2 regions of the Paenibacillus ihbetae genome follow, and region 1 is predicted to be linked to the other one. Evidence: a T-box and tRNA genes for the amino acid it is inferred to sense, from the RefSeq annotation. Region 1 holds a T-box; the other holds one or more tRNA genes.
The links. A T-box is a leader RNA that pairs with one kind of tRNA and senses whether it is charged. The one in region 1 lies ahead of pheS (phenylalanine--tRNA ligase subunit alpha), so its partner is inferred to be a tRNA-Phe.
Positions count from the first base shown of each region.

Region 2: it encodes a tRNA-Phe, which carries the amino acid that the T-box ahead of pheS (phenylalanine--tRNA ligase subunit alpha) is inferred to sense. The anticodon was not compared.

Region 1 is NZ_CP016809.1:4,559,025-4,563,217, forward strand. It holds gene abc-f (ribosomal protection-like ABC-F family protein) at 323-2,188, shown strand; T-box leader at 2,304-2,583, shown strand; gene pheS (phenylalanine--tRNA ligase subunit alpha) at 2,656-3,690, shown strand; gene pheT (phenylalanine--tRNA ligase subunit beta) at 3,721-4,193, shown strand, end outside.
Region 2 is NZ_CP016809.1:4,215,379-4,219,571, forward strand. It holds rRNA gene BBD41_RS18680 (23S ribosomal RNA) at 1-741, shown strand, start outside; tRNA gene BBD41_RS18685 (tRNA-Asn) at 949-1,024, shown strand; tRNA gene BBD41_RS18690 (tRNA-Ser) at 1,030-1,121, shown strand; tRNA gene BBD41_RS18695 (tRNA-Glu) at 1,138-1,212, shown strand; tRNA gene BBD41_RS18700 (tRNA-Val) at 1,279-1,354, shown strand; tRNA gene BBD41_RS18705 (tRNA-Met) at 1,384-1,460, shown strand; tRNA gene BBD41_RS18710 (tRNA-Asp) at 1,490-1,566, shown strand; tRNA gene BBD41_RS18715 (tRNA-Phe) at 1,633-1,708, shown strand; tRNA gene BBD41_RS18720 (tRNA-Thr) at 1,727-1,802, shown strand; tRNA gene BBD41_RS18725 (tRNA-Tyr) at 1,807-1,892, shown strand; tRNA gene BBD41_RS18730 (tRNA-Trp) at 1,900-1,973, shown strand; tRNA gene BBD41_RS18735 (tRNA-His) at 1,994-2,069, shown strand; tRNA gene BBD41_RS18740 (tRNA-Gln) at 2,088-2,162, shown strand; tRNA gene BBD41_RS18745 (tRNA-Gly) at 2,171-2,245, shown strand; tRNA gene BBD41_RS18750 (tRNA-Cys) at 2,257-2,330, shown strand; tRNA gene BBD41_RS18755 (tRNA-Arg) at 2,342-2,415, shown strand; tRNA gene BBD41_RS18760 (tRNA-Leu) at 2,423-2,502, shown strand; gene BBD41_RS18765 (hypothetical protein) at 2,931-3,230, shown strand; gene BBD41_RS18770 (PspA/IM30 family protein) at 3,301-3,975, shown strand; gene BBD41_RS18775 (PspC domain-containing protein) at 3,978-4,193, shown strand, end outside.

The DNA.
Region 1 (4,193 bases):
TTTCTCTACGGTGCTGGAGAAGAGATTTGGTGTGTCTGAAAAATGGGATTCGAGGTGCCTTTTTTAATTTTCTATACAAAGGGAACTTCAATCCGGCTTGATCAGCAATTCCCACCCATGATCGGCGGGCTTCGTTTTGGGATGTTCGGCATCCGAACAGAACCGCTGTATGTTGGAAGGAACAGCGCGTGCGCTGTAGCCAGGGAGCTGTCGTATCATGCCGTTCATTTCATAAACACATCCGCATCTCTTTCTTCGATGATCCGCCGTAGGCCATGGCCTGCGGTTTTTTTAATGGATTTTTCAGGGAGGATGAGGTTATATGACAATGATCTTAAAGGCTAAGGATATAGGAATGGAGCTGCAAGGAAAGCCGCTGTTCGAGGGGATCCACCTGGAGGTGGCCGAGGGAGAGCGCATCGCCCTGTATGGACGAAACGGAATGGGGAAATCCACGCTGTTGTCGATCCTGGCAGGAGAGCGCCAGCCGACGAACGGAACGGTCGAGGCGGTACTGCCAAGGGAACGATGGGGCTGGATGCGGCAGCAGGATGAGCCTGACGAATCCGAGATGACGGCGCTCGAAATGGTTCGCAGCCGCAGCGAATCGTCCCTTTGGGAGCTTAAGCAGCAGCTTGCCGCTATAGAGAAGCAGATGCAGGCAAGTGATGCTGATGCTATGGATCGGCTGGTTGAGCAGTACGGGAATCTGTTAGAGCGCTATGAGTCCGGTGGAGGCTTCCAGTGGGAGACTGAAGTCGAGAAGGCCATGACGATGCTCGGCATCGGGTCGGAGGTCTGGCCAGTTCCCTATAAAGGACTGAGCGGCGGACAAAAGACGAAGGTGATGCTGGCCGCACTGCTCGTACGGAATCCTCAATTTTTGCTTCTGGATGAGCCGACCAATCATCTGGACAGTGAGAGCCTGGTCTGGCTCGAGCAGTGGCTTGTCTCCGTGTATAAAGGGACCGTACTGTTCGTATCCCATGACAGGGAATTCATCGATCGCGTTGCCACCTCAGTGTGCGAGTTGTCCGCCAACGAGCTGCGGAGGTACCGTGGGGGATACACCGATTACCGGAGGGAGAAAGAGCGTGAGCTCCGTGAGCAGGAAACCCTCTACCGCAAGCAGGAGTTGGCCCGCAAAGCGCTTGAAGAATCGATTCGCCGATATGAGGAATGGTTCCATAAAGCGCATAATTCGGCAGGGGATGGAGATGTTCGAATCACGGCCAGCTACTATAAGGCGAAAGCCAAGAAGAACATTTCGAGATACCATGCCAAGGAGAAGGCGCTCGAAAGGCTGGAAGCGGAGCGTGTGGATAAACCGCGGAGCGATCCGAAGCTGAAAATGGAGCTGGATGCGGAGGCCATTGGTGCCAAAACGCTGCTGCGCGTCAAGGAGATGAGCTTCGGATTCGGAGACCGTCTGCTGTTTGACCGTTTCAGCTTTCAACTGAACCGCGGGGACCGTCTCGCGGTCCGGGGGCCGAACGGAAGCGGAAAAACGACGCTGCTTAAGCTTCTGCTAGGCGAAATTACGCCGACGGAAGGGACCGTTGCCTGGCATCCGGCCGTCAAAATCGGGTATTTCTCCCAGCAGCTCGAAGGGCTGGAGGATGACATGACCTTGCTGGACAGTCTGCTTGCCATTCCTGGAATGACGCAGAGCCATGCCCGAACGCTGCTCGGATGCTTCCTGTTCCGCCGGGATGACGTCTTCAAACGGATCGGCCAGCTCAGCATGGGGGAGAAATGCCGCACGGCCTTCCTGAAGCTGTATTTTAGCGGGGCCCATCTTCTGGTGCTCGATGAACCGTCCAACTATCTGGATGTGGATACGCGCGAGGTGATTGAGGAGGTTCTTGTCCGCTTTCCGGGAGCAATAGCGCTCGTATCGCATGACAGGTACCTGGTTCGCAAAGTCGCCAACCGGCTTCTGACCCTGAAGCCAGGCGGCACGCCGGTCTGGTTCGAGGGCAGCGTCGCAGAGGAAGAGGAGCAAATGGCCCGTGTCGGGGTGATCAGGGGAGATACCGACAAGGAGAACCGCAGGATGGAGCTGGAGTACCGGATTCAAGAGCTGCTTGGACTCTCGGCCGGGGAGGGTGGAGCAGAGCAGGATGAGGATTGGCTCGCCGAAATCCGGACGCTCCGGAAGGAGCTTGCCCGGCTGCAAGGTGAATAAGCGCGAATCGGTACGGGCAAACCTTCTAGTATAAGGCATTTCGGGTAAATGCAGCTTGCCATATGTCGAAAGGTTGCATATAATATACCCTATAAATTTATATTTGCCATAGCGTTTAAATGCATGGATGGAGAAGAGTAGTCAGTGCCTCCGTACAGGGAAGAGATGCCGCAGATTGAGAGCGTCTCTATGGAATCAGGCTGGTGAAGTTCGCTCCGGAGCAGTTCCCTGAACACGGCACAATGCCGTACAGTAGGGGATAACGGGTCCGATTCGTTACGTCGGTCAAGTGAGCATATGTCTGCTTATATCAGGGAATGCCGGTGTTTGCACGCCGCATTCTCAAGAAGCTGGTATGCTAACAAGGGTGGTACCACGGTCTTTTCGTCCCTTTTCGGGAGAAAAGGCCTTTTTTATTTGCAGGCAAGAAAGCAAATACGAGTTCATGAAGGGGTGTGCGAACAGCAATGAAAGAGAAATTGGAAGCATTGAAGCAGGAAGCATTAGCACAACTGCAGGACGTGAGCGATCCGCAGCGCTTGAATGATCTGCGGGTGAAATACCTTGGCAAAAAAGGGGCACTGACCGAAATTTTACGCGGCATGGGCCAGTTGAGCGCCGAGGAGCGCCCGGTAATCGGACAGGTGGCGAACGATGTCCGCGGGGCGATTGAGGAAGTTATCGTGAGCAAGCAGGAGGCGTTCCTGCAGCAGGAGACGGAAGAACGGCTCCGTGCGGAGAAGGTGGATGTTACGCTTCCGGGAAGGAAGCTTGCGCAAGGCGCGATTCATCCGCTCAGCAAAGTCATTCAGGATATCGAGGACATTTTCATCGGAATGGGCTACCGCGTCGCCGAGGGACCGGAAGTGGAGACCGATTATTTCAACTTCGAGGCGTTGAATTTGCCGAAGAACCATCCGGCTCGCGACATGCAGGATTCCTTCTATTTGACGGAGGATTTGCTGATGCGTACCCAGACTTCTCCGGTGCAAGCGCGGACGATGCTGGCGATGGAAGGGGAGGTTCCGGTCAAAATCATCTGCCCGGGCCGGGTATTCCGCCGGGACGACGATGACGCGACCCACTCGTTCCAGTTCCACCAGATCGAAGGCCTGGTCATCGGGGAGAATATCCGGATGAGCGACCTTAAGGGAACGCTGCTGCAATTCGTACAGGAAATGTTCGGGGAAAATACGCAGATTCGCCTGCGCCCAAGCTTCTTCCCGTTCACCGAGCCGAGCGCCGAAGTGGATGTCTCCTGCGTGAAGTGCGGCGGCAGCGGATGCCGCGTGTGCAAGCATACCGGCTGGCTCGAAATTTTGGGCTGCGGCATGGTTCATCCGAAAGTGCTGGAGATGGGCGGCTATGATCCGGAAAAATACAGCGGCTTTGCATTCGGCATGGGAGTCGAGCGGATCGCCATGCTGAAATACGGCGTGGATGACATCCGGCATTTCTTCAACAACGATACGGCATTTTTGAAGCAGTTTACGCGGATCTAACTTAAACAAGATAAGGGAAGTGAATATACAATGAGAGTTTCAACGGATTGGTTGTCCGATTATATATCGCTCGAGGGCGTCAGCACAGAGGAGCTTGCCGGTCGGATTACGTCAGCCGGCATTGAGATCGACGTCATCGAGAAACGGAATCAGGGAATCAGCAAGGTCGTTGTCGGCTACGTGAAGAGCAAGGAAAAGCATCCGGACGCGGATAAGCTTAACGTCTGTGTAGTGGATGCAGGGCAGGAGGAAGATCTGCAGATCGTGTGCGGGGCGAAGAACGTTGACGCCGGACAGAAAGTGCCGGTCGCTCTTGTCGGCGCGAAGCTTCCGGGCGGCCTGGACATTAAGAAAGCGAAGCTGCGGGGCGTGCTGTCCCAAGGGATGATCTGCTCGGCCAAGGAGCTGGGCATGAACGATAAGCTGCTGCCGAAGGAGCTGCAGGAGGGGATTTTGGTGCTGCCTACGGATACCGAAATCGGTAAGCCGATCGTCGATGTGCT
Region 2 (4,193 bases), 340 kb from region 1:
TGTGTGGAGGCGACGTTGGGATACCACCCTGATCGTATCTAGGTTCTAACCTGGTACCGTGATCCGGTACGGGGACAGTGTCAGGCGGACAGTTTGACTGGGGCGGTCGCCTCCTAAAGAGTAACGGAGGCGCCCCAAGGTTCCCTCAGAATGGTTGGAAATCATTCGAAGAGTGCAAAGGCATAAGGGAGCTTGACTGCGAGACCTACAAGTCGAGCAGGGACGAAAGTCGGGCTTAGTGATCCGGTGGTACCGCATGGAAGGGCCATCGCTCAACGGATAAAAGCTACCCTGGGGATAACAGGCTTATCTCCCCCAAGAGTCCACATCGACGGGGAGGTTTGGCACCTCGATGTCGGCTCATCGCATCCTGGGGCTGAAGTAGGTCCCAAGGGTTGGGCTGTTCGCCCATTAAAGCGGTACGCGAGCTGGGTTCAGAACGTCGTGAGACAGTTCGGTCCCTATCTGTCGTGGGCGTAGGAAATTTGAGAGGAGCTGTCCTTAGTACGAGAGGACCGGGATGGACGTACCGCTGGTGCACCAGTTGTTCCGCCAGGAGCATGGCTGGGTAGCTACGTACGGACGGGATAAGCGCTGAAAGCATCTAAGCGTGAAGCCCCCCTCAAGATGAGATTTCCCAGTATGTAAGACCCCTTGAAGACGACGAGGTAGATAGGTTGGAGGTGGAAGTGCAGTAATGCATGGAGCTGACCAATACTAATCGGTCGAGGGCTTATCCTACAAGCTTTCTGAAAGAAAGCTCGCTACGGAAGCATAGACAAAAACCCACCAAAGTGAAGAAGAGCTTCGCAGCTGATTCCGATTACTTTGGCGGGGCCCGGAAAGATCTGAGGATCTGAAGGGACATTGCTACGGATTCTAATCAACGCAAAGACGTTTCGTATCTAGTTTTCAGGTGATCAAACCATCACTTGAATTGAATAATGTTCCCTGATAGCTCAGTTGGTAGAGCACTCGACTGTTAATCGAGTTGTCACAGGTTCGAGTCCTGTTCGGGGAGCCATTTATGGAGAGGTGTCCGAGTTGGCCGAAGGAGCACGATTGGAAATCGTGTAGGCGTCAAAAGCGTCTCGAGGGTTCGAATCCCTCTCTCTCCGCCACTATTATTTAAAGCATGGCCCGTTGGTCAAGGGGTTAAGACACCTCCCTTTCACGGAGGTAACAGGGGTTCGAATCCCCTACGGGTCACCATCTTTTCTTTAAAAAAGACTTGATTTTGTTGCCGGTTATCTGGTATGATAGAAATCGCTTTGTTGCGGAGGCTTAGCTCAGCTGGGAGAGCATCTGCCTTACAAGCAGAGGGTCGGGGGTTCGATCCCCTCAGCCTCCACCATAAATAACATTGTAACCCTTTTATAATGACGCGGGGTGGAGCAGTTCGGTAGCTCGTCGGGCTCATAACCCGAAGGTCGCAGGTTCAAATCCTGCCCCCGCAACCAATTATATCGCATATGCGATAGTGCCTCGTGGAACTGTGGTGTAGAGGCCTAACATGCCTGCCTGTCACGCAGGAGATCGCGGGTTCGAATCCCGTCAGTTCCGCCATTTTTTAACTTTTGGGATGAGATGAGTGTCCGATATGGGATTCGTCGAAGTTCACGAAGAGCGTAAGGCTCGGTAGCTCAGTCGGTAGAGCAGAGGACTGAAAATCCTCGTGTCGGCGGTTCGATTCCGTCCCGAGCCACCATGTTTCACAATTGCATACGCCGGTGTAGCTCAATTGGTAGAGCAACTGACTTGTAATCAGTAGGTTGGGGGTTCAAGTCCTCTCGCCGGCACCACTATGGAGGATTAGCGAAGTGGCCAAACGCAGCAGACTGTAAATCTGTTCTCTTACGAGTTCGGTGGTTCGAATCCATCATCCTCCACCAGTTTTATAGGGGCATAGTTTAAAGGTAGAACAGCGGTCTCCAAAACCGTTAGTGTGGGTTCAATTCCTGCTGCCCCTGCCAATCGAAACTTAATAAATATGGCGGTCGTGGCGAAGGGGTTAACGCACCGGATTGTGGCTCCGGCATTCGTGGGTTCAAGTCCCATCGATCGCCCCATATTACAAAAAATCATATTGGGGATTAGCCAAGCGGTAAGGCAACGGACTTTGACTCCGTCATGCATAGGTTCGAATCCTATATCCCCAGCCATGATTTCTGCGGACGTGGCTCAGCGGTAGAGCATCGCCTTGCCAAGGCGAGGGTCGCGGGTTCGATTCCCGTCGTCCGCTCCATTTTCATTTCTGGCGCCATAGCCAAGTGGTAAGGCACAGCTCTGCAAAAGCTTTATCCCCAGTTCGAATCTGGGTGGCGCCTCCATTCACTATTCTGTGCCCTTAGCTCAGCTGGATAGAGCGTTTGACTACGAATCAAAAGGTCAGGAGTTCGAATCTCTTAGGGCACGCTTTTATGCCGGTGTGGCGGAATTGGCAGACGCGCGCGACTCAAAATCGTGAGGGAAACCGTGGGGGTTCGAGTCCCTTCACCGGCATCATCCAAAAGGAATGCAAGACGATTATCGTCTTGCATTCCTTTTTTGCGTTTCTCGTCTTATCGTCTTATGATCGGCTGGTGAGATCACGTTCGACCGGATTAGACGCTTTGGAGCGGAAAGTCGGGCTCGGCTAACACGGTTTTGAATGAATGAACACGTTCTTGGCTGGATCGAATACGGTCCGGATGGAATGGACGCCGTCTGGATGGATTGGACAAGGTCTGAATGCCATAAGAGTAGTAGGAAGTTCGGGCTGCTTTAATGGGCCAGGAACGGTTTGGACGCAGGTCTATAGAGGGCCCCGACTTAGGTCTAGGTGCAAAAACCGTCCGCAGTCCGTTTTAGTGAAACGTGAAATTACCTAGAATAGAGTCATAAGGTTGAACACATAAACAACGATCAAACGACAGAAAGGCGGTGTATAAATGAGATATTCGAGAGGAAACGGATTAAGTCTCCTGCTGATTGGTCTAGGAGTTTTGATTCTTCTGGGTGTATTCGCTCCTCTGCTCGGATGGTTGTTCAGTCTTTTGCTTCCCGTCCTGATGATTGCTTTAGGATATTACGGAATTCGGCGAGGCAACGCTCTGATCGGGTGGATTATTCTTGGTATCGGCGTCATCTGGTTGATGGGTAAGCTGTCTTGGCTCATCGGTCCGGTACTCGGTATTATCCTGATCATCTACGGGGTGTCCCGATTCAAGAAGGGAAGACCGCGCTACTAATGGCGATACAGGATGACGAACAGCTGAAGCTAAGGATAAGAAGTTGATAGAAGAGGAGGGCTAAACCTAAATGAGTGTTTTCAGACGGATACGAGACATTACCGTTGCAACCTTGAACGAAAGACTCGAACAGAGTCAGGATCCGGTTCGATTGATCGATCAGTTCCTTCATTCGACAAGACAAGACATCACGGAAGCCGAGAAGCTTCTGCAGCAATGCCAAACTCACTCTCGGCAGCTGAAACAGCAGGTTGACCAAGCCGAGACCATGCGGGATAAGCGTGAGGAGCAAGCGCTGCTTGCGTTGAAGGCCGGTGAGGATCATCTGGCCAAGCTGGCACTTCAAGAGAAGCTGATCTATGAAGAAAAGATTGAACAATACCAGGGCTTGTTATCTACCAGCCTGGAGTCGCTGAGAGAGATTGAAGAGCAGCTCGGAGAGCTCCGCATGGAGTATCAAACCGTATACAGCAAGCGACAGTACTATGTTGCCCGGATGGAGACTCTCCGTCTGCAGCAGAAGATGAATGAACGTACCGGCGCATACGGCGGTCAAGATGTTCCAAGGATGTTCAACCGGCTTGAGGATCGCATCAGCGATTGGGAGCTTGAAGCCAGAAGCTTGCGCGATTTACGCCGGATGGGCCAAGAGTACGTGGAACAGGCAGGCAATACCGTCTCTTCCGTGCTCGAGAAGGAACTCGCCCGATTGAAGCAAAAGCTGAATGACAGCGGAAAGGAGTAACCATGAGTAGATTGTACCGTTCTACCCGAGACAAAATGTTTACCGGGTTGATCGGCGGCATATCCGATCATTTCGGAGTCGAATCGACCATCCTCAGAATTATATTTGTAGTCAGTATCTTTTTCACTGGCGGTACAACACTATTAATTTACCTGATCGCGTCGTTGGTTGTTTCCAAAGAGCCGCCGTATTATCACGATCCATACGCACCTCATGGA